One region of the Planomonospora antibiotica genome, then DNA from elsewhere that is predicted to be linked to it. Evidence: riboswitches for the same ligand, from Rfam matches in the RefSeq annotation. Region 1 holds a riboswitch; each other region holds the start of a gene.

Region 1 (3,245 bases):
GCGCGGTCCACTCGGGCGAGCGTGCGGCGGCGTAGTGGTCGGGGTGGAGCACCCCGTCCGCGGCCCGGGTCTCGCCGTAGGAGGGGTGCCGGCCCCGCTCGGCGGCCAGGTCGGCGGAGGTGCCGTAGGCGGCGAGCGCGATCTCCTCGGCGATCCGGGTGGACAGCTCCAGCGCCTCCGGCGAGTCGAACGGCAGGCGCAGCGCGAAGAACACGTCGGCCAGGCCCATCACGCCCAGCCCGATCGGCCGCCACCGGCGGTTGGCGGCCTCGGCCTCGGGCGTCGGGTAGAAGCCCAGGTCGATGGTCCGGTCCAGGAACCGCACGGCGGTGCGGACGGTGCGGCGCAGCCGCTCCCAGTCGAAGGCGTCCCCGGCCAGGTGGGCGGCCAGGTTCACCGAGCCGAGGTTGCAGACGGCCGTCTCGGCGTCGCTGGTGACCTCGAGGATCTCGGTGCAGAGGTTGGACAGGTGGATGACGTTCTCGGGGCAGGCGGTCTGGTTGGAGGTGCGGTTGGCCGCGTCCTTGAAGGTCATCCAGCCGTTGCCGGTCTGGGCCAGGGTCCGCATCATCCGGCCGTAGAGGGTCCGGGCCGGGACCCGCCGCACGGCCAGCCCGGCCTCCTCGGCGGCCCGGTAGGCGGCGTCGAAGGCGGGGCCGTACAGGTCGGTGAGGTGCGGGACGTCCTTGGGGTCGAACAGCGACCACGCCGCGTCCGCCTCGACGCGGCGCATGAACTCGTCCGGGACCCAGTTGGCCAGGTTGAGGTTGTGGGTGCGGCGGGCGTCCTCACCGGTGTTGTCGCGCAGCTCCAGGAACTCCTCGACGTCGGCGTGCCAGGTCTCCAGGTAGACGCAGGCCGCGCCCTTGCGCCGGCCGCCCTGGTTGACCGCGGCGACGCTGGAGTCCAGCGTGCGCAGCCACGGCACGATGCCGTTGGAGTGGCCGTTGGTGCCCCGGATCAGCGAGCCCCGCGAGCGCACCCGGGTCCAGGCGATGCCGATCCCCCCGGCGTACTTCGACAGGCGCGCGACCTGCGCGTAGCGCTCGTAGATGCCCTCCAGCTCGTCGCGCGGCGAGTCGAGCAGGAAGCACGACGACAGCTGCGGGCGGCGGGCGCCGGAGTTGAACAGGGTCGGCGAGCTCGGCAGGTAGGACAGCGTGGTCATGAGGCCGTACAGCTCGGCGGCCTCGGCCACCGTCTCCGACAGGCCGCAGGCCACCCGGAGGAAGAAGTGCTGCGGGCGCTCCAGGACCTTGCGGGTCTCCGGGTGGCGCAGCAGGTAGCGGTCGTAGACCGTGCGCAGGCCGAAGTACTCGAACCGGGTCTCCTCGCGGACCAGCGCGTCCAGCTCCGCCGCGTTGGCCGCGACGAACTCCGCCAGCCGGTCGGAGACCAGCCCGGCCGCACGGGTGGCGGCGACGGACTCCGAGAAGGTCCGCACGCCGTGCTCGGCGGCCTCGTCGGCGATCAGCCCGTCCAGCAGCCCGGCGGCGGTCCTGGAGTTCTCCGGGTCGGTGATCACCCGGGCGGCGGCCTCCTCGATGGCCAGCCGGCGGGCGTCCGGACCGGCTCCCGTCGCCGGTACGGCGCCGGCCGCCGTGCCGGTCCCCGCCCCGCCCGCGGCGTCGGCCACCGTGCCGATCGCCGTGTCGTTCGCCGTGCCGATCACTGCGCCGATCACCGTGCCGGCCGCCGTGCCGGTCGCGGCCTCTGCCATGGTCTGTGTCACGTGCCACCCCTCGCGCGCTGGAATTCCCCGTGTGTACGGCTCTCCAGGGACGGGCGCGCGTCGGAGGGCGGATCCCGGCCGCAGGAAGGGCACGCGGGAACCGCCTCGTCCGCGGGCCCTCCCTCGAGGCCCTGGACCGCTTGCGTGGCCGGGGCCGCCCCGACGGGCGGCCCGGACCGCCCTCGGGCGTCCCGGAGCCCGGTTCGGCTCCCCTTCCACGCGTCACCGGCAGGTCTTCGGACTCACGGGCGTGTTCGTGCGCTTCCTACTGGCCGTCGCTTCCCAGGTCTCCCCAGTGCCTCTGACGGCGGTCGTTCCCGTTCACCGCTGCGGGGCAGTCCCGGAATCGCACCGGGTTCCCTCTTTCCTCGCCCCGCCAGGGGCGAACCAGCAACGAGGAGGATCCTACATCTAGGGGCGGATCGCGCAACCGGCCCTACAATTTGTGTCCGATGAGCCCAGCAGGCCCAGCTCGTAGAGCACGCCCCGGGTCCGCTCGGTCTCGGTGGCGAGCCACTGCCCAAAGTCGCCGCCGCTCAGGTACACGCGCTCCCAGCCCTGGCGCGCGCACAGTTCCCGCCAGCGCGGGGAGGCGTCGATCCGGTCGCAGAGCGCGACGGCGGCCTCGCGGTCCTCGTCGCTCATCCCTCCGGGACCGAGCAGCCCGCGCCAGTCGGCGTACTCCAGCCGGACCTCCAGCTCCATGAGCGTCGGCGCCTCGATCCCGTCGATCCGGTCGCGGGAGGAGACCGCCAGCGCGCGCAGGCGCCCCGAGGCGAGGCCGGCGGCCAGCGCGCGGGCCGGGACCAGGACCGCGGCGGCCCATCCGCCGCCGAGCGCCTCGACGGCCTGGCCGGCCCCGGCGTACCCGGTGTAGTCGAGGAGGCGGGCGTCCACGCCCAGGCACTTGCCGATCATGCCGTAGAGGACGTGGTCCGGGCCGCCGGCCGACCGGCCGCCGACCACCAGCCCGGCGGGGTCCCGCCGGAGCCGGGCGGCGAAGTCCTCGAAGGAGCGCAGCGGCGAGTCGGCGGAGACCGCCAGCGCCGCCCACTCGCCGACCAGGCGGGCCAGCGGGGTGGCGGACTCGGCCAGCGGGGCGGCGCCGGACGTCTCCGCCCCGGCGACCATCGGCATCCCGGCCACCAGCAGCCCGCCCTCGCGGGTGAACGGCACACCGGAGGTCCGCGACGCGGCGAGGGCCGCGAGGGCGGCGGCCCCGGCCCCGCCCGGGTGGTTCCCCACCTCGACCGTCCGGGCCAGTCCGTCGCCGGTCAGCGCCGACGCCAGCGCCCGGGCCACCCGGTCGGCCTCCCGCCCGCGGGCGGCGGGCGCGATGACCGACAGCCTCCCCCACGCCGGAGGCCCGGCGCCGCCCGTCGCCCCGCATCCCGCCGCGGCGACCACGACTCCCGCGGTGATCCCGAAAAACCGCCTACGGTGCATAGGTGCCCCTTTCCCAGGGTGCCCTTGGCACTCTAGGTTACAGCACCATCACTTTCCGCAACAGAAC
Region 2 (3,245 bases), on a different contig from region 1:
GGAAGTCGTCGAACTCCGCGTCGTGCGGGCGGTCCCCGACCCCCAGGTCGTGGTCGAGCCGGGCCGCCTGGATCAGCGTCCAGATCTGGGCGCGGATCGCCGGTAGCTTGGCCGGGTCCATGGCCGCGATCGAGGCGTGCTCGTCGAGGAGCTGCTCCAGTCGCGCCATGTCCCCGTAGGTGTCGGCGCGGGCCATCGGCGGCACCAGGTGGTCGACCAGGGTGGCGTGGGCGCGGCGCTTGGCCTGGGTGCCCTCTCCGGGGTCGTTGACCAGGAACGGGTAGATCAGCGGCAGGTCGCCCAGGGCGGCGTCCGGGCCGCAGGAGGCGGACATGCCCGCGGACTTGCCGGGCAGCCACTCCAGGTTGCCGTGCTTGCCGACGTGCACGACCGCGTGCGCGCCGAACCCGTCGGCCAGCCACCGGTAGGCCGCCAGGTAGTGGTGGCTCGGCGGCAGGTCCGGGTCGTGGTAGATGGCGATCGGGTTCTCGCCGAAGCCGCGCGGCGGCTGGACCATCACCACGACGTTCCCGGCGCGCAGCGCGGCCAGCACGATCTCGCCCTCCGGGTCGCGGGACCGGTCGACGAACAGCTCGCCGGGCGGCGGTCCCCAGTGCGCCTCGACCCGCTCGCGCAGGTCCGCCGGGAGCGTGCCGTACCACTCGGCGTAGGTGCGCGCGGCGATGCGCACCGGGTTGCCGGCCAGCCGTTCCTCGGTGAGCCAGTCGGGGTCCTGCCCGCCCGCCGCGATCAGCGCGTGGATCAGCGCGTCGCCGTCCTGCGCGGCCACGCCGGGCAGCTCGCCCTCGGCGCCGATGTCGTAGCCGTGCCCGCGCAGCGCGGCCAGCAGCCGCACCAGGCTCGCGGGGGTGTCCAGGCCGACGGCGTTGCCGATCCGGGAGTGCTTGGTCGGGTAGGCCGAGAGCATCAGCACGATCCGCCGCTCCGCGGGCGGGACGTGCCGCAGTGCGGCGTGCCGTACGGCGATGCCGGCCACCCGCGCGGCCCGCTCGGGGTCGGCGGCGTAGACGGTGAGCCCGTCGGCGTCGGTCTCCTTGAACGAGAACGGCACGGTGATGATCCGGCCGTCGAACTCGGGGATGGCGACCTGGGTGGCGGCGTCCAGCGGAGAGAGGCCGTCGTCGCTGCCCTCCCAGGTCTCCCGGCTGCTCGTCAGGCAGAGTCCCTGCAGGATCGGCACGTCCAGCCCGGCCAGCGCCCCGACGTCCCACGCCTCGTCGTCGCCGCCGGCCGACGCGGTCGCCGGGCGGGTGCCCCCGGCCGCGAGCACCGTCACCACCAGGGCGTCGACCTGGCGCAGGGTCTCGATCAGGGCGGGCTCGGCGGCGCGCAGGGAGGCGCAGTAGACGGGCAGCGCCCGCGCGCCCGCGTCCTCGACCGCCGCGCAGAGCGTCTCGACGAACGCGGTGTTCCCGGCGACGTGGTGGGCCCGGTAGTACAGCACCCCCACGACCGGGGCTTCCCCGGCGGCGTCCCGGCGGGCCTCGCGCTCCAGCACCCCCCAGGCCGGGGTGGGCCGGGGGGCGGCGAAGCCGTGGCCGGTGAGCAGCACGGTGTCGGACAGGAACCGGTGCAGCTCGGCGAGGTTGGCCGGGCCGCCGTGGGCGAGGTAGGCGTGCGCCTCGGCGCAGACGCCGCCGGGGACCGTGGACAGCTCCATGAGCTCGGCGTCGGGCGCCTGCTCGCCGCCGAGCACGACGACGGGCCGGGGCCCGGCGAGCAGGGCGTCCAGGCCCTCCTCCCAGGCGCGGCGCCCGCCGAGCAGCCGGACCACGACCAGGTCGGCGCCCTCCAGCAGCGGCGGCAGGTCCGCGGCGACGAGCCGGGCGGGGTTGCCCAGCCGGTAGGCGGCGCCGCTCGACCGGGCGCTGAGCAGGTCGGTGTCGGAGGTGGAGAGCAGCAGGATCACGCGGCACGTCCCTGGGGACGGGGGCACGGCGAAGGGCGCACGGAGACTCTTCCTCCCTCGGGGTCCTCGCCCCGGGTCGTCGGCGGACGCGAGGGCCGGAGTCTCCTGGCTCCCGGATCGACGCTCCCCCCGGCCTTCCCGTCCGCACGCGGACAGTGGCCTGGTTGGGGGTCGCTCCCCGGTCACAGTGGCGGGACCGCGCCGGATTCACACCGGCTTCCTCCCATTGCCTTCGCTTGACCATGAGCGTACGGCAGTTCGATCGTCCGGAGGAACCCGGCGTTAGCATCCTCGGCGTGACCGTTCCCGACCTCTCCGGAACTCCCGGCATATCCGGCTCATCCGGCACACCCGGCGAGCCCGGCCTCCCCGGCCCTTCCGGCCCGCCCGGCGCACCTGGGCCCGCCGGTTCCTCCTCCCGCGCCTCCGGCGGTCCCGGGCCCTCCCACGCGCCCGGCGGACCCGGACCCGCCGGCTCCTCCCGCGCCTCCGACGGTCCCGGCTACTCCGGCGTGCCCGGCGCGTCCGGCCTCCCGGGCCGGTCACGGTCCGACGCGTGTCCCGGGGCGCTGCAGACGCACGCCGCCGCCGACGGCGGGCTGGCCCGGATCCGGGTTCCCGGCGGCCGCCTGTCCTCGGCCCGGCTGCGCGAGCTGGCCCGGGCCGCCGCCGAGTGCGGCACCGGCGTCATCGAGCTGACCTCCCGGGCGAACGTCCAGGTCCGCGGGCTGGACGAGGAGTCCGGTCTCGCGGCGCGGATGGCGGAGGCGGGCCTGCTGCCCTCGCCGACCCACGAGCGGGTCCGCAACATCCTGGCCTCCCCGCTGACCGGCTGCGACGGCCGCGGGCTGCTCGACGCGGGCCCGCTGGTCGCCGAGCTGGACCGGTCGCTGTGCGCCCGCCCGGAGCTGGCCGCCCTGCCCGGCCGGTTCCTGTTCGCCGTCGACGACGGCCGCGGCGACGTCGCCGGGCTCGGCGCCGACGCGGGGATCCTGCCGCTCGCCCCCGACCTGGCCGCGGTCCTCGTCGCGGGCGCCGACAGCGGCCTGCGCGTCCCGGTGTCCGAAGCGGTTCCCGCGCTGCTCGCGGTGGCCGGGGCGTTCCTGGCGGAGCTCGCGGACGCGGAGACCGCCGCCTGGCGGATCGGGGAGCTGCCCGGCGGTCCCGGCCGGGTCACGGCACGCGTCCGCGCCGAGGCGTCCGGCTCGGCCGTCACCCCGGCGGGCGCTTCCGCGGCGGCCCCGGCGGACACCGCGGTGCTGCGTCCCGGGACGGATGCCGGGGCGGACGCCGGGATCGGCGAGCCGGTGGAGAC
Region 3 (3,245 bases), on a different contig from region 1:
CCGCGCCGACGCCGGCTCCGGAGGACACGCCCAGCAGCATGGGGTCGGCCAGGGGGTTGCGGACCAGGGCCTGCAGGGCCATGCCGCACACCGACAGGCCTGCGCCGATCACCGCCGCCAGCAGGACACGCGGCAGTCGCACGTCCATGACGATGGTCTCCCGCACGGCGGTCCAGGTCGGCTCGGCCAGCGCCGGGTGCACCCGGTGCAGCAGGATGCCCCATACCTGTCCCGCCGGGAGCGTGACCGACCCGGCCGCGACGGCGGCCGTCGCCGCCGCGCCCAGCAGCGCGAGCAGCAGACCGAGCACGACCGGGTACGGCAGGCCCGGGCGCCGGGCGGGCAGTACGGCGCCCGCGGTCAGCCCGCTCACTCGAACCGGTCGGCGTGCAGCTGCCCGGCCAGCGCCTCGACCGCCCCCGGTGCCCGGACCCCGAGCACCACCGACGACAGCGGCAGCACCGCGAACCGCTTGTTCTTGATCGCCGGCACGTCCTTGAGCGCCGGGTTGTCCAGTAGGAACTTCTTCTTGGCTTCCACGGACTGGCTGCCGTAGTCGTAGATGACGATCCAGTCGGGCGCGCGCTCGGCGACCTGCTCGAAGGAGACGTCGCCCCACACCTTGTCGAGGTCGGCGAAGATGTTCTCCGCCCCGGCCAGCGTGATGATCTCGTTGCCGATGCCCTTGCCGCCGGCGGTGAAGGCGGTCCTGTCGCCGCTGTCGTAGACGAACAGCTTCACCGGCGCCGCCCCCGCCAGCTTCTCCCGTACTCCGGACAGAGCGGTGTGCAGCTCGGTGAGCAGCGGCTCGGCCCGGCCGGGCACGCCGAAGATCTTCGCGACGTTGCGGATCTCGGTGTCCATCAGCTCCATGGCCACCGGGCCCTTGGCGCACTCCTCGACGTTCAGGTACGTCTTGATGCCGGCCTTGTGCAGGACGTCCCGGCCGCGGCCCTCCTTCTCGTCGAAGGTGCTGGCGAAGCCGCCGTAGACGAAGTCGGGCTCTTCGGCCAGCAGGGCCTCATAGGCCGGGTACTCCTTCGCGACCACCTTGATCGCGTCGTAGGCCGCCTGGTACTCCGGCAGCACCTTGTCGTCGAGATAGGCGGTGCCGATCATCGACTTCTCCAGCCCCAGGGCCAGCATCACCTCGGTGGCGTGCTGGTTCATCGAGATCGCCCGCCGCGGCGGCCGCTCGTAGGTCGTCCGTACACCGCAGTTGTCCAGGGTGACCGGGAAGCCCGCGGGCGCGGCGGCCGCCTGGGCTGCGGCCGGGGCGTCACCGGCCGGGGTGCCGCCGCAGGCGGCCAGCGCTCCGGATACCAGGAGGGCGAGCAGGAGGGACGCGGGACGTCTGCCCGTCATGAAGTGTTCCTCTCACGGAATCTGCACAACGGGGCGGATCCGGGAGAGGGAACGCCGAGAAGCCTCTCGGCGCGGCCACCGGCCCAGCGGGCACCGGAGCCCGCTCCTCTCCGGGGAGATCCGCCCCAGTTCATCGAGGAGGCGACCGCGTGAGTCTCCTGGCTCTCGGGTCGCTGCTCGTCCCCGCCTTCCCACCCCGGGCAGGGGCGGTGGCGTGGTGGGGATCCGCTCGCCGATCACAGTGGCGGGACCGCGCCGGATTCACACCGGCTTCCTCAGTCCGCGCTCGCCTTCGCGCCATCATCACATGAAACGGATCAATGCGCACGATCCGGGCCGCCCTTGTCGCGACGAGTTCGCACCGACCACCGCAGCGCGACAACCGCGCCGGAGTCACACCGGTTTCCCCGTTCCGCCCTCGCCCTCGCCCTCGCCCTCGCCGGACAGGCTCCCACGGCATGTCCGCTCCCTCGCCTGCCCGCATACCTGCGGGATCACGCTCCTGGCCGGGATGCGGAACCGGCGCACGTCGTTACCATGTCGTTACCATGCAGCCTCCATGCAGAGCCTCCCTACGGTTGCCGGTGTCAGAACATCCCGCCCCTCCTGGACGGGAGGGGCGGTCTAGAGAGAGGTGAGACGGATGGTTCGCAGCATCGAATCGTTCACCGAGCGGCTGCTGGGCAGCCTGGTCCCCGCAGGGGAGGCGCAGGCCATGGCCAAGGTCTGCACCCCCATCTCCAGCACGCTGGGGCACTGCCACTTCAGTGTTCCGCCGCCGCCGGCCACGACGATCTCCACCCGTTACATCTGCGTCGACTTCGACGCCAGGAAGGTGTGGACCGAGGACAAGTCGCACTGCTGACACGTCGGCGCCGCCTCGGCGGGTAGCCATGGCCGGGGATCGCGTCCGAGCGGGAGAGCACGCGATCCCGGGTCCGGGCGGAGCCCGCCGACCACGGCGGGGGGAGCGATCCACCCGCCGTGAGGGTCACCGGCGGCGTACGCGTGTCCCGCCCGTCCGCGCGGTGGGCGGCCGGACGCAGGACGGGAAACGTCCGGGAGAACCCGGGCGCCGCGTCTGAACAAGAGGCGCGGCGCCCTCCGCCGGACCTGCACGACGTCACCGGCCGCCACCGGGCGGTGGCGGCCATCGGCCTGACCGCCGGGTACGGCGAGCCCGTCCACCGCCGCCGATCCGCCCGCAGCTCGAATCGAACTCACCGCAGGGGTGTCCCATGTCCGGTTTCGTGATGGTGTTCGCCGGTCTAACCGGCGTGTTGAGCGTACTGAACCTGCTGCTGACGGCGGCGCTGATCCGTCGGTTGCACAGGAGCGGCGGGCCGCCGGCCGCGCCTGGGGACCCGGGACCGGGGGCGCTCCCCCGGGTGATGCTCGCGGGCGGGGAGAAGGCGGGCGCCTTCCGCGCCCGCACCACCCGGGACGCACCGGTCGACGAGGGCTTCTTCGCCGAGAGCACGACCCTGTTCGGCGCCTTCGCCCAGGGCTGCGGCAGCTGCGAGGAGCGGCTGCCCGAGTTCCTGCAGATCGCCGAGGTCTTCCCCGGAGGCGGGGAGCAGGTGCTGGTGCTGCTGATCGGCGCGGAACGCGACCTCGAGGCCAAGCGCGCGGCGCTGGAACCGGTGGCCACGGTGGTCACCGAGGAGACGCCCGGCGGACCGGTCGGCAGGGCGCTGGGCGTCACCGGCTACCCGGCGATGGCGCTCGTCGACCCCGGCGGCCTGGTGCGCGCCTCCGGGACGACGGTGCGGGACATGATGACCGCCGGCGCGGGGGTCTGAGACGGTGCGCGGGATCATCGAGGCCCTGCGGCTGAGCCGGGAGGCGAGCCGTTTCCACACGGCCGTGTTCGCGGCCCT

Evidence for each region. A riboswitch is a leader RNA that binds a small molecule or an ion and turns the genes downstream of it on or off. The one in region 1 is predicted to bind cobalamin.
Region 2: linked by a shared signal. The riboswitch ahead of cobN (cobaltochelatase subunit CobN) and the one ahead of IEZ06_RS07155 (ribonucleoside-diphosphate reductase subunit alpha) in region 1 are both predicted to bind cobalamin.
Region 3: linked by a shared signal. The riboswitch ahead of IEZ06_RS21490 (ABC transporter substrate-binding protein) and the one ahead of IEZ06_RS07155 (ribonucleoside-diphosphate reductase subunit alpha) in region 1 are both predicted to bind cobalamin.

What each region holds. Positions count from the first base shown of each region.
Region 1 covers NZ_BMQE01000005.1:260,648-263,892, reverse strand. Annotated here, with positions in the region: gene IEZ06_RS07155 (ribonucleoside-diphosphate reductase subunit alpha) at 1-1,732, opposite strand, end outside; cobalamin riboswitch at 1,943-2,139, opposite strand; gene IEZ06_RS07150 (Bug family tripartite tricarboxylate transporter substrate binding protein) at 2,144-3,178, opposite strand.
Region 2 covers NZ_BMQE01000059.1:2,470-5,714, forward strand. Annotated here, with positions in the region: gene cobN (cobaltochelatase subunit CobN) at 1-1,930, opposite strand, end outside; cobalamin riboswitch at 2,030-2,152, opposite strand; gene IEZ06_RS31795 (ferredoxin-like domain-containing protein) at 2,227-3,245, shown strand, end outside.
Region 3 covers NZ_BMQE01000024.1:48,565-51,809, forward strand. Annotated here, with positions in the region: gene IEZ06_RS21485 (FecCD family ABC transporter permease) at 1-364, opposite strand, end outside; gene IEZ06_RS21490 (ABC transporter substrate-binding protein) at 370-1,365, opposite strand; cobalamin riboswitch at 1,492-1,685, opposite strand; gene IEZ06_RS21495 (hypothetical protein) at 2,009-2,230, shown strand; gene IEZ06_RS21500 (TlpA family protein disulfide reductase) at 2,604-3,167, shown strand; gene IEZ06_RS21505 (ABC transporter ATP-binding protein) at 3,172-3,245, shown strand, end outside.